4 regions of the Pseudarthrobacter sp. SSS035 genome follow, and region 2 is predicted to be linked to each of the others. Evidence: riboswitches for the same ligand, from Rfam matches in the RefSeq annotation. Region 2 holds a riboswitch; each other region holds the start of a gene.

Region 1 (4,923 bases), 340 kb from region 2:
GAGCGGGCCAGCCGATGCAGGCTCCACCACAAACTCGGTACCGGGAACAAACCGGTCCCCCGGAGCGTCGGTCAGCACCTGGACCGTCACTTCGCCGCGGATTCCATGCGGTTTGCCGATTCGTGCCACCTGAAGCTGCATCTGTTCCTCTGTTTCGGTTGTGGATTCTCCACGGTCTTGTGGTGAAAGCACTCCGGCCCCTCCACCGTTGCTGGTGGAAGGGCCGGAGCAAAAAACTGATGTTGCCGAGCGCTTAGCGGCGGCGGTCGGTGTCGACGACGTCGACCCTGACCGGCTCGCCGTCTGCCAGTGCCGCCACAACGGTGCGCAATGCCCGTGCGGTGCGACCCTGGCGGCCGATCACCCGTCCCAGGTCATCCTGATGAACACGAACCTCGAGGGTGTCCCCGCGGCGGTTGTTCTTCGAGCTGACCTTGACATCTTCCGGCGAATCAACGATTCCCCGGACGAGGTGTTCGAGCGCTTCTGCCAGCAATCTACTCAGCCTCGGTGGTCTCTGCCTCGGCCGGGGCCTCGGCTGCGTCAGACTGCTTCGACTTCTTGGTGATGGCTTCCGGGATGATCACGGAACCCTTTTCCGGGGCAACAAAGGCAGCCTTCGGAGCTTTGGTCTTCAGGGTGCCTTCCTGGCCCGGCAGGCCCTTGAACTTCTGCCAGTCACCGGTGATCTTCAGGATCGCGGCAACCTGCTCGGACGGCTGTGCGCCGACGCCGAGCCAGTACTGGGCACGGTCCGTGTCCACCTCGATGTATGAGGGCTCTTCGGTGGGGTGGTACTTGCCGATCTCTTCGATGGCACGGCCGTCACGCTTGGAGCGTGCGTCCATGACGACGATGCGGTAGTACGGTGCGCGCATCTTGCCAAAGCGCTTAAGGCGAATCTTTACGGCCACTTTTGTGGTCACTCCTGTTTCAGAAAAGGGGTGAACCGACGTTCTGCACCCGTGGGGCGGGCCATACTTGAGGGTTCGAAGGACAGGATCCGGACGCGGAGAGAGGGGCCACGCAGATCGAGTACCTGTTTATTGTGCCAGATCAGCGTCCGGATTTCGACTTGACACGTCGGGATGGGGCAGCCGGGCGGACCCGGCGGGCCACGGCCGGCCTACGACGACCAGACATACACGCCGGTGCGTGCGGCGTCATCGACGGAGTTGGCAAGCTCAGCGAACTGCTGGACATACGTCCGGGCCTCGGCTGCGCCGAACGGCATGTCATCCTGGGCGGCCCACTTTTCAGCGACGTCGTCCAGGACATTGCCTTCGCCTTCAGTCTCGTAGCTGAGCAGGTCGGCGAGCGCACGCACCATGGCACGCGGGACCCCGAGGAGGGAATCACTGGCCACGTCAACCATGGCCAGTTCGTAGTCCGCGCCACCGGCGTGCACCGCAACGCCGGCAAGATCGCCAAGCTGCTCGATTTCGAAATCGCTGATTCCGGGAATCCGCAGGGCCTGGCCCGCCGGGGAGCCGCCTGCATCCAGGACGTCCGCCCGCTTCAGCGCGGCATCGTGAGTGGAAACAAAAATTTCAGTGAAGCCCATGGGAACAGCCCTCATTCCGTCGACGGTGCGGCCTGGAAGGGCAGCAGCAAGTGCCGCCCCGGCCGTTCAGAATCAGCCTAGTACAAGGCAGGCCGCACATTTGGCATCCGCACTCAGCGGACGGCGACACGGATATTGTTGCGCCACGGGTCCTCGAAGCGAAGCTCGGCGCCCGTGTGGTGCGAGGCCACACCGGCGACCTTCAGGCGGTCGGCGAGCGCTCCGACGTCATCCCCGGAAGGGACCTCGATGAGCACTTCACCGAGGCCCAGGGTGTCCTTGCGGGGACCGGCTCCGCGGCTGTTCCAGACGTTCATGGCCATGTGGTGGTGATACCGGCCCGCAGAGACAAACAGCGCCTGCCCGTGCCAGCCGGCGGTCTTTTCGAAGCCCAGCGTGCCCACGTAGAAATCGTGCGCTGACTGGACGTCGCCCACCTGGAGGTGGACGTGGCCCACTCCGGCTTCGCTGGCCCGCTGGCCGGCCACGGATTCCTGGGTCAGGTGCTGCTCGAGGAAGCGCTGCGGCGGCAGTGCCAGGCTGTCCATCACTACATCCTTCCCGTTCCAGGACCAGTTTTCGCGGGGCCTGTCCCAGTACAGTTCGATGCCGTTGCCTTCGGGGTCATTGAAGTAGAAGGCCTCGCTGACGAGGTGGTCGGCGCTGCCTGTGAAGGACCGGGGTTCGTACTGGGCGGCGGTGGCTACCGTGGCGGCCAGCGAAGCCTGGTCGTCAAACAGCAGTGCGGTGTGGAACAGCCCGGCCTCTCCCCTGCCAGGCAGATTCAAGGACGGGGCGGCCGCGAGATGGACCAGCGGGCGTTGAAGGCGGCCAAGATAGACGCCGCCGTCCTGTTCCGCGACGACCTCAAGGCCGAGCGCACGCTGGTAGTAGCCGGTCATCAGCTTCATGTCGCCCACCTTCAGCATCACGGTGCCCATGGAGAGGTCGGCGGGAAGGAGATCCCGGCTGGTGGCTTCTGCAGTCATTTGAACACTCCCGGTCCGTTGGCCTTCGGATGGAAGGCGGCTATGGCTCCAATTTACTTGAAGCTTCAATTTGATTCAAGTGGCGGAGCAGACAGATTGCGACCGCTTTCCCGTGATTGCTGTCACCAATCCACCCTCGGCCTGTGGTAGCTTCGACTTGACCACACGGGAGCCCTTGCAGGGGCTGAGATCGGGCTGACGCAGCCTGCGACCGTTGAACCTGTCCGGGTAATGCCGGCGAAGGAAGTGAGTATTCATTGAATACACAAGAAACACAGCTGATCCCTGCCCAAAATGCCGACGTGGATCAAACGCTCCAGCCTGAAACCCAGTCACTGAAGTCCCACTCGCTGGCGTTTATCCACGATGAGGCCACCGGGATCCGGGTTCCCGTGACCGAGATCGCCCTCGAACCGTCGCCAAACGGCGAGGCGAACGGGCCTTTCCGGACCTACCGCACGGCGGGACCGGGCAGCGATCCGGTGGTGGGCCTCAACCCGTTCCGCTCAGAGTGGATCGCCGCCCGCGGAGACACCGAGCCCTACAGCGGCCGGGAGCGGAACCTGCTCGACGACGGCAAGTCGGCCGTGCGCCGCGGCGCAGCCTCTGCGGAGTGGAAGGGCGCCCAGCCGGTGCCCCGCCGCGCCGTCGGCGGCCGGACCGTCACCCAGATGCACTACGCGCGGCAGGGCGTCATCACCCCCGAGATGCAGTTCATCGCCCTCCGTGAAAATTGCGACGTGGAACTGGTCCGCAACGAGGTGGCGGCCGGCCGGGCCATCATCCCCAACAACATCAACCACCCGGAATCCGAACCCATGATCATCGGCAAGGCCTTCCTGGTGAAGATCAATGCCAACATCGGCAACTCGGCCGTGACCAGCTCCATCGCCGAGGAAGTGGACAAACTCCAGTGGGCCACGCAGTGGGGAGCTGACACGGTGATGGACCTGTCCACCGGCGATGACATCCACACCACCCGGGAATGGCTCATCCGCAACTCTCCCGTGCCCATCGGTACGGTGCCCATCTACCAGGCGCTGGAGAAGGTCAACGGCGAGGCCAACGCCCTGACGTGGGAGATCTACCGGGACACGGTCATTGAGCAGTGCGAGCAGGGCGTGGACTACATGACCATCCACGCCGGCGTGCTGCTGCGTTACGTGCCGCTGACGGCCAACCGCGTCACCGGCATCGTCTCCCGGGGCGGCGCGATCATGGCCGGCTGGTGCCTGGCCCACCACCAGGAGAACTTCCTGTACACGCACTTCGACGAGTTGTGCCGGATCTTCGCCAAGTACGACGTCGCGTTCTCCCTGGGCGACGGACTGCGCCCGGGAGCGACGGCGGACGCCAACGACGCCGCCCAGTTCGCCGAGCTGGACACCCTGGCCGAACTGACCCAGCGGGCGTGGGAATTCGATGTGCAGGTCATGGTGGAAGGTCCCGGGCACGTCCCGTTCCATCTGGTGCGGGAGAATGTGGAACGCCAGCAGGAGCTCTGCAAGGGCGCCCCGTTCTACACCCTGGGGCCGCTGGTTACTGATATTGCCCCGGGCTATGACCACATCACGTCCGCCATCGGCGCCACGGAAATCGCCCGGTACGGCACGGCAATGCTTTGCTACGTCACGCCCAAGGAACACCTAGGCCTCCCGAACAAGGACGACGTGAAGACCGGTGTGATCACGTACAAGATCGCCGCCCACGCAGCAGACCTTGCCAAAGGCCACCCCGGCGCCCATGAACGGGATGATGCCCTGTCCAAGGCCAGGTTCGAGTTCCGCTGGCGCGACCAGTTCGCGCTGTCCCTGGACCCGGTCACGGCGGAGGCCTTCCATGACGAGACGCTGCCCGCCGAACCGGCCAAAACCGCCCACTTCTGCTCCATGTGCGGCCCGAAGTTCTGCTCCATGAAGATCAGCCAGGACATCAGGGACGAATACGGTTCCGCCGATTCGCAGGCGGCCATCGCCGAGGCCTACAGCGGGATGCGCGAAAAGAGTGCGGAGTTCCTGGCCGCCGGCGGCAAGGTCTACCTCCCCGAGCTTCGGACCCCGGCCGGGAGCTGACGGCTCAGGAAGCCTGAACCGAGCGTGACCTGCCGACGTCGGCGATGAAGGACCGGATGGCACGGTCACCTTCGGCAGAGTCCTGGGGCCGGTGTCCTCCCGCAGCGATGCGGTGCAGGGCACCGGTTTCCTGCAGATATCCGGCGATCTCCTCGTAGAGCGGTTCCCACCCACCCGTCAGGACCAGCGTGGGGACGCCCGGAACAATATGCAGCGGGGCCTCCCAGGACGGCGCCTGCAACCGGAGCCGGCGCGCCGACCGCTTTTCCTCCGGCGTGGCGGGCTCCTGCAGGTCCGC
Region 2 (4,923 bases):
GCCATGGCGATGACCGGGCCGGGCATGGTGGCAGAGAACAGCAGGGTCTGGCGGACTGCAGGGGTACCGGCGATGAGGGTTTCCACGTCCGGCAGGAAGCCGAGGTCCAGCATTTCGTCGGCCTCGTCAAGGATGACCATCTTGACGTTCTTCAGGACCAGGTGCTTCTGCTTGTAAAGGTCGATGAGGCGGCCGGGAGTACCGACAACTACCTCGACGCCGTTCTGCAGGGCCTCCACCTGGGGCTCGTAGGCACGGCCGCCGTAGATGGTGGTGATACGGGCGTTCCGCTTGCGGGAAGCGTTCTGGAGATCATTGGCCACCTGGACGGCCAGCTCGCGCGTGGGCACGATGACCAGGGCCTGAGGTGCACCCGGAACGGCGAGCTTGTCATAGCCGGCGTCATCCGGACCCACCACGCGCTGCAGGGCGGGAATGCCGAAACCGAGGGTCTTGCCGGTGCCGGTCTTGGCCTGCCCGATGATGTCGTGGCCCGAAAGCGCCACCGGCAGGGTCATGGCCTGGATAGGGAAGGGGTGGGTGATCCCGGCGTCGGCGAGGGACTCCACGATATCGGCGCGGACGTTGTAGTCAGCGAAGGATTTCTCCTCGATCTCGTGCGGCTTCTCGTCCGAGATGATGGTTTCTTCGGGTTCGATCGTCTCGATGCCGGAGTCGTCAGTCAGGATCTGGTGGGTATGCAATTCACTCACAGGGGAGTTTCCTTATTCATTTGGGCATTGGCGCTGCCTGCTCAACGGGCCGGCCAACGTGGCCGTTCCGGAGCACGCTCGAAGCGCGCAAGCAAATCCAGTGGAAGCCGATCGCGGGCTATCAAAATGCTGGCACTGGTGACCAACGGGTGCATCTCAAGATCGCGTAGGGGCGGGCTTGTTGAATTCAAAATCAAGGAAATCAACGACCGGGCATCCATATCTACTTCTTCAGTCTAGCCGCACGGACCCTGAATCCCGGCTTTGGGCCGATCAGGCGGCGCGCAAAACCTCTAGGCCAGCAGCTCGAAGTGGACCTTGCGGGCGGCGATATCGGAAGAGATCAGGCGGACCCGCACCTTGGTGCCGGATTCCAGGTCGCCGCCGCACCGGGCCGTCACGGCGGGTTCGGCGATCTGGATGATCCCCGAGGGGCCGTTTCCATTTTTTGCGGCTCCGTTTTTCGCAGCGCCGTTCTTGGTGCCGTTGCCATTCCTGCCGTTGCCGTTTTTCCCGTTGCCGTTGTCCTTCTGCGGCTTGGAGCCGGAAATCACGATCGCATCAAACTCCTGTCCCACATGGTTGACCAGGAGCGCGGCCTCCACGGTGTCCAGCGCCATGCGTTCCATCCGCGATGCCAGCTGGTCGGATCCGGCCATGATCTCCGGCAGGGACGGTAGGGCTTCCCGCGCCCAGTCCGGTACCTGGTTGCCGTTGCTCAGGGCTTCGCAGATCACCAGGACAAAGCGGTCGATCAGACGCCGGAGCGGTGCCGTGGTGTGGGCATAGGCAGCGCCGATGGCGGCCTGGATGGCGGCTTCCGGGACTGTGCCGTCAAACGCCGTGTAGCTGGCGCCGCGGAACAGCATGCCGGCGGAGTGCAGGATGGCCAGTTGCCGGGGCGCGGTCGGATCAAGGCTGCGGAGGTATTCGCCGTAGCTGATCTTGCCGTCCCATGGCTTGCCCAAGGCCTCGGTCTGGAGGCGGAAGTGACGCAGGGAGCGCTCGTCGGGGGCGGGCATGGTGCGAAGGATGCCCACTTTTCCCGCCAGCATCAGGTCTGCCGCCGCCATCCCCGTCATCAGGGAGATCTGGGCGTTCCAGTCCTCCACCGGCAGCTGCGGCGCGGCGGCAATCCGGTAGCCGCCGTCGGGCAGTTGCACGATTTCCTGTTCAGGCATGTTCAGGCTGGCGCCGCCACGCTGCCGCTCCAGTTCAACGCGCTTGAGGCCCACTTCCTTCAGGAGCTGCAGGACAGGACCGGCCGTTCCGGCGTCGAGTTCGGCCTGGACTCCCTTGTAGCTCAGCTTGGCCCGGCTGCGGATGGTGGCCCTCCGGACGCTCACCGTGGAGACCTGTGCGGTGTCGTTCAGCCCGAACTCCCACACGTAGGCGGAACACAGCTGGCCGGCGAGAAGGCTGCCTGCCCCTTCGCTGATGACTTCCGGGTGCAGCGGGATACGGCCGTCAGGGGCGTAGAACGTCTGGCCGCGGCGCCGGGTCTCTGCGTCCAGTCCGCCGCCGGGGCGGACAAAGGACGGCACATCAGCGATGGCGTACAGCACCCGGTAGCCATTGCCCGCACGCTCGATGAACAGCGCCTGATCCAGGTCAGTGGACGACGCCGGATCGATAGTGAGGAAGGCCACTTCCGTCAGGTCAGCACCCGGCAACTCGTGTGCGGCCACTGCCGCTTCCGCGTCCCGGACCGCCTCCGCCGGGTAGGGCCCCGGCAGTTCCAGCTCGGTCCGCAGGGCGCTCAGCGCCGCCGCGAGGTCGTTCGTCTGCTCGTGGACATTGGGGGCCAACCTATGATGTGACACGAAAATCAGGTTAGCTCGATTTCCACGGATCGTGCACGCCCGCCGCCCGCCACGCGGGGGATCGTCAGGATGCGCCGGCGTCCAGGGTCGCCAGGAGTGCCGCGGCCGCCGCTGCGGGGTCCGGGGCTTCGGTGATGGCACGCACCACAACAATCCTGCCGGCGCCGGCCTCCACCACCTGCTCCACGTTGCCGAGATCGATGCCTCCGATGGCAAACCAGGGCAGCGTGGCCTGGGTGCCACCGGCAGCGCGGACGGCTTCGGCCGCGTACCGCACCAGGTCAAGGCCGACGGCGGCCCGGCCCGGTTTCGTCGGAGTGGCCCAGACCGGTCCTACGCAGAAGTAGTCCAGGCCGCCTTGGTCAGTCAGCCCACCGGACAGCCGGATGGCGCCTTCGATCTGCTCGGCGGTGTGCGTGGAAAGGCCGATCGCGGCTGGTGCCCCGAGCAGCGTGCGGGCGGAAGCGACAGGCAGATCTTTCTGCCCGATGTGGAAGACGGGGGCGCCGGACAGCAGCGCGATATCGGCACGGTCATTGACTGCCCACAGCTTTCCGTGGCGTTCGGCCGCGGCCTGAAGCACGGCCAGCAGCTCCAGCTCCTCCGCCGCCTCGATCGCCTTGTCCCGGAGCTGGATGATGTCCACGCCGCCGGCAAACGCCGCGTCCACAAACTCGCCAAAGTCCCCGCGGTCCCGGCGCGCGTCGGTGCACAGGTACAGCCTGGCGCTGTGCGGGAGGCCGGTGTTTATGCCGCCGGCAGGGTCTGTTCCGGTCAAGGACTCGGGAGCGGCGGAGGGGACAGAGGGCGTGCCTGCAGCGGCGAAGGATTGCGCGTTCATGGAAACCAGCCTAAGTCCCCTAAACTGGGCGGGTACTGCGGGAGCCCGTTGCAGCCGTCACAAAGCGGCCGGGCTGAGAGGGCGTCAGAGCCGACCGCTTGACCTGATCCGGCTAGTACCGGCGTAGGGAAGGAACATATGCCCCCCGCAATAAGCAGCCCACCTGAGTCCGCACGAGCCAGCCAGGCCACCGCCCTGCACGCCGACGTGGCCGTCATCGGCGGCGGAGTCATCGGCCACGCCATAGCCTGGGAAGTCCGGCGGTCCGGCCGTTCGGTCGTGCTGATCGATGATGCTCCCGGCAACGGCGCCAGCTGGGCAGCCGCCGGCATGCTGGCCCCTGTGAGCGAACTGCACTACCAGGAGGAAGACCTCCTTGAGCTGATGCTGGCATCCTCCGGCCTGTGGCCTGCCTTTGCGGCGGACCTCGCCCTGGCCGGGGCTGGCGATACCGGATATCTGACGACGCCGACCCTGGCCATCGGCGCGGACGCTGCGGACCGCCGGGCACTGATGGACCTCCGGGCCGTGCAGCAGGCCAGCGGCCTGGTGGTGGAACCCCTGACTGTCCGTGAGGCCAGGACCAGGGAATCCCTGCTCAGCCCGGCCATATCCTGCGCCCTGGACATCCCCGCCGACCACCAGGTGGATCCACGGAAACTCGTGGCGTGCCTCCAGGAAGTCCTGGCCATCCACGAACCGGGAGCAGGAACAGCCGTGGCAGGTGCCCGCGCGGGATTCGCCGTTGACCAACGTGCCGCTGCCCTGCTCTGGGAGGGCGGCCGCGTCATCGGCGTGAGGCTCGCCCACGGCGGAACTGTCCAGGCCAAGGAGACCATCGTGGCCAACGGATTGCAGGCGGCGTCGCTGGAGGGCCTGCCGGGTGGACTGCATTTGCCCCTGCGGCCCGTCTACGGTGACATCCTGCGGCTGGCTGTTCCGCGGCACCTGCGCCCGCTCCTCACCTCCACTGTCCGCGGAATGGTCCATGGTGTGCCGGTCTATATCGTTCCCCGGCGGGACGGCACGGTGGTGATCGGGGCTACGCAGCGAGAAGACGCGCTCGCCGGGTCGGGCGAAGCCGCTGTCTCGGCGGGCGGCGTCTACCAGTTGCTGCGTGACGCCCAGGTCCTGGTGCCGGCCGTCTCGGAGCTTGAACTCCTGGAATGCACGGCACGGGCAAGACCGGCGACCCCGGACAATGCGCCTCTCCTCGGCCGCGTACCGGTTTCCGCGCTAACGCCACGGAGGGGGAACACGGCGAACATTGCCGGGCTGATGGTTGCCACCGGATTCTTCCGACACGGAGTGCTGCTGGCTCCGGCGGCGGCGGCCATCTGCCGGGACCTGCTGGACGGCCGGACGGACCCGCGATGGGGGGCCCTCAGCCCGGCCCGCTTTTCAGGAAAGCACCACGTAGCCGGCACACAGTCCCCAGACAAGGACATCAGCAGCACGAAGGACCTCGACCCACAGAAGGAATCAGCATGAACATCACCCTCAACGGCTCGCGCCATTCCGTGGCGGACGACGCCTCCATCACCAC
Region 3 (4,923 bases), 440 kb from region 2:
AGCACCCGAGGAGCAGGCAGCTCCTGAAGCAGCGGCAACGCCGGCCCCTGAAGCTGAGGAAGCCGCCGCGGTTGAGCCCGCGGCGCCGGCAGCCACCACGGCCGCGCCCGTTACCGCTGCCGCCGCCCCGGCTGAAGCTCCGGCCGCTGCTGCTGAGACTGCCAGCCCGTTCAGTTCACTGTTCCTTGAGCCGGCGTCCACCACATCGGTGCTTTTCCAGGCCCCCGACCTCAGCACCGTGGTCCGCCCCGCGCCGGTTGCTGCCGTGGTTGAAGAGCCGGAAGAGGACGACGCCGAAGACGGCGAAGCGGACGACGCCAGCGGCCGCCGCAGGCGCCGCAGCCGTGGTCGCCGTGGACGCAGCCGCACAGGCGAAAGCGATGCTGACGGTGATAACGAAGGCGACGAAGGCGCAGCCGAAGAAACTGATGAGGAATCCGCCGGGCAGGCCGATGAGGGCGTGACGTCCCGCCGTCGTCGTCGCCGCCGCCGTGGCGACCAGGATCTGGAACTGACCGGAGGAGAAGGCGACGACCCGCCCAACACGGTGACCCGTGTCCGCGCGCCGCGCGCCGCGACCGAAGCGCCGGTCAACAACCGCGTCACGTCTGTCAAGGGTTCCACCCGCCTCGAAGCCAAGAAGCAGCGCCGCCGCGAATCCCGCGACACCGGCCGCCGCCGCACCGTCATCACCGAGGCCGAGTTCCTGGCCCGCCGCGAATCAGTTGACCGGCAGATGATCGTCCGTCAGCGCGACGACAGAATCCAGATCGGCGTCCTCGAAGACGGCGTCCTGGCCGAGCATTTTGTCTCCAAGACCCAGCAGGACTCCCTGATCGGCAACGTCTACCTTGGCAAGGTGCAGAACGTCCTGCCGTCCATGGAAGCGGCGTTTGTTGACATCGGACGCGGCCGCAACGCCGTCCTGTACGCCGGTGAAGTGAACTGGGAAGCCGTTAACCTCGAAGGCAAGCAGCGCCGGATCGAAAACGCGCTCAAGTCCGGCGACACCGTCCTGGTCCAGGTCACCAAGGATCCTGTGGGCCACAAGGGTGCACGCCTGACCAGCCAGATCTCGCTGCCCGGCCGCTACCTGGTCTATGTGCCCGGCGGCTCCATGACCGGAATCTCCCGCAAACTGCCCGACGTCGAGCGCAACCGCCTCAAGCGCATCCTCAAGGACCGCCTCCCGGAGCACGCCGGCGTCATCGTCCGCACCGCTGCCGAAGGCGCCTCGGAAGAGGAGCTCACGCACGACATCAACCGGCTGCGCGCGCAGTGGGAGGGCATCGAAAGCCAGTCCACGTCCACCAAGATCCTCGCGCCGGAGCTGCTCTACGGCGAACCTGACCTCACCATCAAGGTGGTCCGTGATGTCTTCAACGAGGACTTCTCCAAGCTGATCGTCTCCGGTGAAGAGGCCTGGGACACCATCGAGGCCTACGTCACCTACGTGGCACCGGACCTCGTGGGCCGCCTGGAAAAGTGGACCAAGGACCAGGACATCTTCGCTGCGTGGCGGATCGATGAGCAGATCCACAAGGCCCTGGAACGCAAGGTCTTCCTGCCTTCGGGCGGCTCGCTGGTCATTGACCGCACCGAGGCCATGACCGTGGTGGACGTCAATACCGGCAAGTTCACCGGCAGCGGCGGCAACCTCGAGGAAACCGTCACTAAGAACAACCTCGAGGCAGCTGAAGAAGTGGTCCGGCAGCTCCGGCTCCGCGACATCGGCGGCATCATCGTCATCGACTTCATCGATATGGTCCTCGAATCCAACCGCGACCTTGTCCTGCGTCGCATGGTGGAATGCCTGGGCCGCGACCGGACCAAACACCAGGTGGCCGAAGTGACCTCGCTGGGCCTCGTGCAGATGACGCGTAAGCGCATGGGCACCGGGCTCCTGGAGGTCTTCGGCGAGCAGTGTGAAACCTGTGCGGGCCGCGGAATTGTCACCCACGACGACCCCGTGGAACACCGCCGCGCCAACACGGTAGCCGCGGAGCATCACGTGCAGCGGGTTGACAGCCGCCCGGAAGCACAGCGCACTGACAGCGTGCGGACTGACAGCCAGCGCCCGGACAGCCAGCCGGGTGGCCGCACTGACCGGAAGCGCCGCCGCGGACGGGGCGGCCAGCCGCTGGAAACGGCACCGGCAGCTCCGGTGCAGATCCACACGGTCCACCCGGAAGCCAGCGATGCCGAGCGCCATGCGAAGGCGGAGGCCACGCGGGCAGCGCTTGCGAACATTGCGGCCGCAGCCCACGCTGCGCATCTGCATGACGACGAGGTGGCTCATGCATCAGCTGCCGCGGGCCGGCAGCCTGCGGCTCCGGTGCCGGCTCCGGTTGGGCAGTCCGAAACGGACTCCAACGGCCGCCCGGCCGCGGTGCTGACATTCGGCGGCGAGCAGGTGGTGCTTCCGTTCGTTGCGCACCACGATGACCAGCCGCACGCACCTGCCCTGACACTTGACCGCCTCGCGGAGGCCTTTGCCCACCTTGGTGAGCCGGCTCCTGTAGCGGAAAGCACGCCGCCGGCAGTCCAGGCAACTGAAAGCCGGGCGGCCGAACCTGCCCGCCAGCAGCAGCCAGCCGCGGCGGAGAAGGATTACTCCGACCACACCGAGGAGCCCCGCGCCCGCCGTCCCCGGCGGAACCGGAGTGCCAGCCGTGCCCAGGGCGCAGCCAATGCCACGTCCGTAGAGCATCACGAAGCCGCTCCGGCGGCTGCCGCCGGACACACCCACGCCGCCAAGTCGCCGGAGCCCGTCAAGGCTCCTGTGGCCGACAAACCGGTTGCCGCCAACGCGCCCATCATCCTGGGCGTAGGAGTTCCGGCCTCGGAGCTCTGACCAAGCAGTAGGGCAAGCCAATACAACGGCGCCCGGACGTGCCTGTGAATCACAGGCTGCGTCCGGGCGTCCGGCGTTAAGTCGCGAGGAACGCTAGGCTGGTGACTGACACGGGGTGCCGCGCAGAGAGCCGGCTGAGATCCACACCCGTTGAACCTGTCCGGTTAGCACCGGCGAAGGGATGTCTCCTTTGGCTTCAACTTCTGTCCTTCCTCCTGCAACACCCGCGGCGGCTCTGCCGGAAACCCCGGCAACCCGGGCTGGGGTCCGGCCCGCACCAGGCCGATCTTCTGCGGTCCGGGTGCTGCGTGACGTTCCGCGGGTGCTGTCCATTGCCGGATCGGACCCTTCAGGGGGCGCGGGCGTCCAGGCCGACCTCAAAAGCATTGCAGCCCTTGGCGGCTACGGCATGGCGGCCATCACCGCGCTGACGGTCCAAAACACCCAGGGGGTCCAGGCGGTTCACGTCCCGCCTGCGTCCTTCCTGGGCCAGCAGCTCGATGCCATCAGCGATGACATCACCATCGACGCGGTCAAGATCGGCATGCTGGGCGACGCTGCCGTGATAGGTGTGGTCCGTGACTGGCTGGACAAGGTGCGTCCCGCCGTCGTCGTTCTTGATCCGGTGATGGTGGCCACGAGCGGCGACCGGCTGCTGCAGGAGTCTGCCGAGGCGGCCCTGAGGGAGCTGCTCCCGCTCGCGGACCTGATTACCCCCAACCTGGCCGAACTTGCCATCCTGGTGGGGGAGCCGCAGGCGAGGGATTGGCACGACGCGCTCGGGCAGGGGCAGCGGTTGTCCGCCGCGACCGGTGCCACCGTCCTGGTCAAGGGCGGCCATCTCGACGGCGGCGCGTGCCCGGATGCCCTGGTCAACGCTGCCGGGCTGCTCGCCCAGGAGGTGGTGGAAGTGAGCGGGGACAGGATCCCCACGCGCAACAGCCACGGCACCGGCTGCTCGCTGTCGTCGGCCATGGCCACAGCTCAGGCCCGGCTGGGGGACTGGGAAGCCGCACTGCGGCAGGTGAAGCCCTGGCTGGTGGGCGCGCTGCAGGCCGCTGACCAACTTGAGGTGGGCGGGGGCAACGGCCCCATCAACCACTTCCACCACATGCAACAGGTTCCGGCAGCCGGTGAATTCGCAGAGACGCTGCGCCGGGCGTCGGAGCCGGATCTTGCAGCCATCTACGGACTGGATTTCATCCGAGACCTGGCGGCCGGCACATTGGCTGAGGAACAGTTCGCCTATTACCTCGCCCAGGACGCCATCTACCTCAACGGCTATTCGCGGGTCCTCGCCCGGGCCAGTGCGCTGGCGCCCACGGAAGCCGCCCAGCTGTTCTGGGCAAAGTCGGCCCAGCAGTGCCTTGAGGTCGAGTCCGAACTGCACCGCACGTGGCTAAGCACCAGGACAGTGGACTCCGTCCTGGGACCTGTCACCAAGTCCTACGTGGACCACCTGCTGGCGGCCTCGGCTTCCGGCAGCTACGCGGTCCTCGTTGCGGCGGTGCTGCCGTGCTTCTGGTTGTATGCCGAAGTGGGACAGACCCTCCACTCGGAGTTCCTGGCTGCGGGTGCACCGGCAGCACATCCTTATGCCGACTGGCTGCGGGCCTATGCTGACGAGGATTTCGCCCAGGCCACACGTGACGCCATCGCCTTCGCTGACGACGCCGGCCGGAGTGCTTCCGCGGATGAACGGGCGGCGATGCTGGTGGCTTTCAGGCAGTCGTGCCGGTTCGAAGTGGAATTCTTCGACGCGCCGCGAATTCATTCCTGACAGGCTGCGGCCCGTTCGGCCTGTACGATAGTCAGGCACGGTTTTGGATTGTCAGTGCAGTACCTGCTTGTGGGTCCTATCACAGACAACCGACCGTAACCAGCCTCATTTGCGGCCGAAGGCAAAATTAGCGTATTCTAGATCTTCGGTGCTTACGCCAACACTTGGGTTACGACCCCACGGCGTTGAGGCACAGCGAGAACCCAGCCAAATATGGAATCGGGTTCAGCACGCAAATTTAGTAATAAACGTCGAGAGAAGTGAGTTCCCAAGTGGTGTACGCGATTGT
Region 4 (4,923 bases), 1.3 Mb from region 2:
TCCCGGGCCCATGTCCTACGCCCCGCGCCAAAACCGCGCGCTTCCATGGTGATGGCCAGCCGGGACGCCCGGCGGATGGCCTGGACCAGGAGCCCGAAGCTCTGCCCGAGGGTGGCCCGCAGCCGTTGCAGCGGGCTGCCCTGCGAACCGACGCCGCGGGCCCGCCGCGCCATGCCGATGGTCTGCCATTCCTCGGCCATGAGCCCCACCAGCCGCATCGCGGCCAGCGTGCCGAGGACAAACCGGTGCGGCAGCCGGGCCTTCTGGGCCAGGGCATCGGCGAGGTCGGTGGGGTCCGTGCAGGTCATAAGCAGGATCGCCGGAAGTGCAATCGCGAGTCCGCGCAGCATAAAACCGATGCCCAGCTGAAGGGAACCCTCGCTGATGGACCAGATCCCGACGTCGAGCAGGACAGCGCCGCTGTCCGCCGCGACGATCGCCGTGCTCCAGCCGCCCAGGGCTGCCGCGATGATCAGTGGCCAGCCGCGCTGCCACAACAGGCGCAGGGTGAGCCCAGCCAGCGGAAAGAGCGCCAGCTCGGCCGCGAGCGCCACCGAGGCGGACACCCAGTCGATGGAGAGCGCCAGCACCAGCGTGATGAGGAAGACGACGGCGAACTTGGCCAGCGGGTTGGCGCGCGTAAGCAGCGCGTCGTTGCCGCGGAGGGTCAGGGCATCCCTCATGCCGCATCTGCTTCCTGGCGGGCGCCGCCGCGGGAGGCCGGGCCAAGCCGCAGTTCGGCCCCGCCCAGGACGGCGCTGAATTCCTGGTCGTGGGTCACGGAAACCACGGAGGTCCCGGCGTCGAGCAGTTCTGAGAGGAACGATGCGAGCTCGGCCCAGGTGTTGGCGTCCTGGCCGAAGGTCGGCTCGTCGAGGACGAGCACACGCGGGTGGGCAGCGAGGACAGTGGCCACCGAGAGGCGCCGCTTTTCGCCTCCCGAGAGCGTGTACGGATTGGCGTCCACCAGGTGCGTCAGGCGCAGCCGTTCCAGCAGCTCATCAACCCGCTCCTCGCCATGCCCCAGGTGCCGCGGGCCGAACATCAGTTCGTCCAGCACGCGGCCGGTCACGAACTGGTGCTCGGGTTCCTGGAAGACGGTTCCGATGCGGGAAATCAGCTGGTTGGCTTTCCATGTGAAGGGATCGATCCCGGCCCCCTCGGAAAGCTCGACGGCGGCGGACACCTTCCCTGCCACCGGTGCCAGAAGTCCGGCGAGGGTCAGCGCAAACGTTGATTTGCCGGCGCCGTTGGGTCCCGTGACGGTGAGTGCCTGGCCGGAACGGACCTGTGCCGCGATGCCCTGCTGCACCGGCACGGGCGGGATGGTCCGGAAACCGCGGCGCCGCGGACGCTCGCGGGAGACGGCAAGGTCCTCGGCAGCCAGCAGCAGGTCACCGGAGCCTGCGGACACGCGGCGGCGGGTTGCCGGGACATACCCCGGTACCCAGACGCCCGCGCCGATCAGCATGTCCCGCGCCTCCGCCAGCACCTGGTCCGGCGGCCCGTCCAGCAGGACGGCGGACGTCCCGGCGGAACTTCCAGCGGAGCCCGCTGCGGAGCCCGGCTGGAGCACCACAATCCGGTCCACCAGGTCCTTCCAGACGGACACCCGGTGTTCCACCACAACAAGCGTGGCGCCGGTTTTGTCCAGGCAGCGGCCCACGGCGTCCCGGACTTCCAGCACACCGGCGGGATCGAGGTTCGCTGTGGGCTCGTCCAGCAGGATCAGCCCGGGCCGCATCGCGAGGATACCCGCCAGCGCGAGGCGCTGCTTCTGTCCCCCGGACAGGGCCGACGTCGGGTGGTCCAGCGCGAGCCCGGCGGCACCAGCGCCGCCGTCGGCGTCCAAACCAGTGCCGCCGGCACTTCGCAGCCCGACGTCGTCGAGCGCTTCATGGACGCGCCGCCAGATCTCGTCCCGCGGAACGGCGAGGTTCTCGGCGCCGAAGGCGACGTCGTCACCCACCCGGGAAAGCACCACCTGCGTTTCCGGATCCTGCTGCATCAGGCCCGAGCGGCCGCGCTGCCCGCGGGGCACCACACCGTTGATCAGCAGCGAACCGGTTTCGTCGGCGTCGTCCCCTTCATCCCCCAGCACCCCTGCGAGCGCGTGCAGCAGCGTTGACTTGCCCGCGCCCGACGGGCCCAGCAGCAGCACCCGCTCGCCGGGCGCGATGTCGAGGTCGAGGCCCTGGACGGCGGGGGCGGAACGTCCCGCATGCCGCCAGCCCCAGCCACGGGCGGACACCGCGGCGGGGCGCACTCCGGAAGCGCCGGCGTCGGAAGCGGTCATCAGTTGAAGACGGGCTCCGACGCTGCCTTCCGGGACGCGAACGAGCTCAGCACACCGGTCCGGGCCAGGCCGCGGGTGGCAATCCAGGACAAGGCACCCGCAATCACCGCGCCGGAGATGGTGCAGAACACGATGTACGCGAGCTTGTCGCCGGGCTCGTAGGCGATGTTCCAGCCCCACGGCAGGAACGAGTCATTGAGGCCACAGAACAGGCCCGCCCCGGCACCGGCCAGCAGTGCGGCGATGAGGTTGTACTTCTGGTGCAGGAAGGACTTGAACCGGAAGTTGCCGTACACCAGCAGGAAGAACACCAGCTCGGCGCCCAGGCCCTGGAGGAGTCCGGAGATCAGCACCGTGGCGCCGTACTGCGAGCCCATGATGAGTTCGCCGGTGGCGGCCACCGCTTCGCAGAAGAGTGCCGCGCCGGGTTTGCGGATGATGAGCATGCCCAGCACTGCCGGGATCATCCAGCCGCCGGCGATCAGGCCGGTCAGCGGGGGGTAAACGGCGTTCATGGGGGCGGAGACGATGCCGGCGCCCTGGGACCAGGCCCAGAAGATCACGCCGCCGGTGATGGCGATGAGTGCCGCCACTACGATGTCCACAACGCGCCAGGTATTGCCGGTCTTTTTGATTGCTGCAGTTGTCATTTTGGTCCTCCTGAGGAACAGGAGGGGAAAGTGCCCCGGCGTGCGGCGCTGCCGCCGTTTCCGGACACTTCGAGAACTCGACTCCCTTGCGCCGGTACTAACCGGATCAGGTTCGAGGGTCTGCGGCTGTCCGCACTCTCAGCGCCCACCTGCGGTTCCCTGGCAATGCCAGTGATGTCCGACGGCGGCGCTCCCCTGTCGTAATAAATCTGCCCTGATGGGCGTGCTCCAGTTTACACCGAGGGCGGGGTAGATTGTGGGCCATGACTGCCAACAACCCGACTGTGACTGCGTTCAATCCCGATTCGACGGTGCCCCAGCCGGCGGGGCTGCTGGAGGCCCTGATTGCCCGGGTCGAAGCCGAGATCAACGAGCTGCAGTTTCCGCATTTCAGCAAGGACGACTCCCTCAACCTCGGGCTGCTCCTGGTGGAGCTGGGCAAGAGCCGGAAGCTGCCCATCGCGATCGACATCACCAAGGGTGACCAGGTCCTGTTCCACGTGGCCCTGGACGGCGCCACCCCGGACAACGAGCGCTGGATCCAGGCGAAGCAGCGCACCGCCGCCAGGTATGAGATCCCTTCGTTGCTGGTGGGCCTCCGCGGCAGGCTGCACGGCGGCCGGATCGAGGACCACGGCTGGTTTGACGAGTCCACCTACGCCCCGCACGGCGGCTGCTTCCCGGTCTACGTCGCCGGCGTGGGTGCAGTGGCCACGGTGACGGTCTCGGGCCTGCCCCAGCAGCAGGACCACGATCTGGTGGTGGAAGCCCTGCGTGAGATTCTGGAGTCCATGCAGCCGGGTTAGGCTAAAGGAAGTCCCGGATCCGCTCACAAGGAGTTCAACGAATGAACCTGTTCATCAAGCTGCTCGGCACTGCAATCAGCATCGGCGCCGGGTTCGTCGGCACCAAGGTGGTCAATACCGTGTGGGAAAAGTCCACCGGCCGCAAGCCCCCCACCGGCAAGGATGAAGACACTCCCACCACCCTGCGCTCGGCCCTGACGTTTGCGCTCATTTCGGCCTCGGTCAGCACCATCATCCAGGTGCTCGCCAACCGCGGCACGCAGCGGGCCATCACCCGTTTCGCCAAGTCCCAGGACATCGTCTAAACCTGGCGAGGTTTAACCCTGGCAAGCAGTCCGGCGGTGGGTTGACGCTCAGTCCCGCCGGCCGCCGTCGGACGCTTCATCCCGGGATGACTCATCCCGGGCCGACTGGGCCGCCTTCTGAACCACGGCTTCGAGTTCATCGGAGCTGAGCAGCTCACGGTGCAGGTGTTTGGTCCGGTAACCGGCGCGGCCCACCATGTGGGCGGAAACCGGCACCGTCAGCAGCTGGAAAATCCAGGCCACCAGCAGCACCGGCCACACCCACCAGGTGCGCAGCTGCAGGCCGATGGCCGCCAGGAGTAGGAACAGCCCCAGCACCTGGGGCTTGGTGGCCGCGTGCATCCGGCTCAGCAGGTCCGGGAAACGGAGCAGGCCCACGGCGGCGGCGAGCGACATAAGGGCACCCACTACCAGGAACACCGCCGACACGGTATCGATGACGTTATCAACCACGCTGGCCTCAGGACTCATTGGCTTGCTCCCGCCGGTCGGCCACGTAGCGCGCAACGGTCACCGACCCGATGAAGCCGACCACGGACAGCGCCACCAGCAGCATCAGGTTGTTCAGGTGCCGGTTGACGGCCATGTCGATGCACAGGGCCGCACCGAGGATCGCGAGCAGGACGTCGGAGGCCAGCACCCTGTCCAGCAGCGACGGGCCGCGGGAGATCCTGATGATGGCTCCCGCCGCCGCCAGCGAGAGAATGACTGCGGTGACAGCCAGGACGGTCTGCATCATGCTGCGGCCTCCTGCCGGATTGCTTCGAGTTCTTCGCGGGTGCCCATGATCCTGATCAGGCCCGCTTCGATGGAGCGGACTTCCTTGCGCAGGCTTTCCACTTCTTCCGGGTTGCTGACATTGAGCG

What was found. A riboswitch is a leader RNA that binds a small molecule or an ion and turns the genes downstream of it on or off. The one in region 2 is predicted to bind thiamine pyrophosphate.
Region 1: linked by a shared signal. The riboswitch ahead of thiC (phosphomethylpyrimidine synthase ThiC) and the one ahead of thiO (glycine oxidase ThiO) in region 2 are both predicted to bind thiamine pyrophosphate.
Region 3: linked by a shared signal. The riboswitch ahead of thiD (bifunctional hydroxymethylpyrimidine kinase/phosphomethylpyrimidine kinase) and the one ahead of thiO (glycine oxidase ThiO) in region 2 are both predicted to bind thiamine pyrophosphate.
Region 4: linked by a shared signal. The riboswitch ahead of MUN23_RS10075 (ECF transporter S component) and the one ahead of thiO (glycine oxidase ThiO) in region 2 are both predicted to bind thiamine pyrophosphate.

Annotation. Positions count from the first base shown of each region.
Region 1 is NZ_CP096882.1:3,873,741-3,878,663, reverse strand. Features, by position in the region: gene rimM (ribosome maturation factor RimM) at 1-141, opposite strand, end outside; gene MUN23_RS17920 (RNA-binding protein) at 254-496, opposite strand; gene rpsP (30S ribosomal protein S16) at 498-914, opposite strand; gene MUN23_RS17910 (hypothetical protein) at 1,127-1,564, opposite strand; gene MUN23_RS17905 (VOC family protein) at 1,678-2,553, opposite strand; TPP riboswitch at 2,709-2,816, shown strand; gene thiC (phosphomethylpyrimidine synthase ThiC) at 2,856-4,625, shown strand; gene MUN23_RS17895 (alpha/beta hydrolase) at 4,630-4,923, opposite strand, start outside.
Region 2 is NZ_CP096882.1:3,530,604-3,535,526, forward strand. Features, by position in the region: gene MUN23_RS16355 (DEAD/DEAH box helicase) at 1-713, opposite strand, end outside; gene MUN23_RS16360 (RNB domain-containing ribonuclease) at 1,007-2,536, opposite strand; gene thiE (thiamine phosphate synthase) at 2,601-3,377, opposite strand; TPP riboswitch at 3,405-3,525, shown strand; gene thiO (glycine oxidase ThiO) at 3,516-4,868, shown strand; gene thiS (sulfur carrier protein ThiS) at 4,865-4,923, shown strand, end outside.
Region 3 is NZ_CP096882.1:3,975,282-3,980,204, forward strand. Features, by position in the region: gene MUN23_RS18440 (Rne/Rng family ribonuclease) at 1-2,854, shown strand, start outside; TPP riboswitch at 2,956-3,053, shown strand; gene thiD (bifunctional hydroxymethylpyrimidine kinase/phosphomethylpyrimidine kinase) at 3,036-4,634, shown strand; gene rplU (50S ribosomal protein L21) at 4,907-4,923, shown strand, end outside.
Region 4 is NZ_CP096882.1:2,194,754-2,199,676, reverse strand. Features, by position in the region: gene MUN23_RS10085 (energy-coupling factor transporter transmembrane protein EcfT) at 1-683, opposite strand, end outside; gene MUN23_RS10080 (ABC transporter ATP-binding protein) at 680-2,296, opposite strand; gene MUN23_RS10075 (ECF transporter S component) at 2,296-2,946, opposite strand; TPP riboswitch at 3,012-3,153, opposite strand; gene MUN23_RS10070 (heme-degrading domain-containing protein) at 3,210-3,752, shown strand; gene MUN23_RS10065 (DUF4235 domain-containing protein) at 3,794-4,057, shown strand; gene mnhG (monovalent cation/H(+) antiporter subunit G) at 4,106-4,528, opposite strand; gene MUN23_RS10055 (monovalent cation/H+ antiporter complex subunit F) at 4,518-4,796, opposite strand; gene MUN23_RS10050 (Na+/H+ antiporter subunit E) at 4,793-4,923, opposite strand, start outside.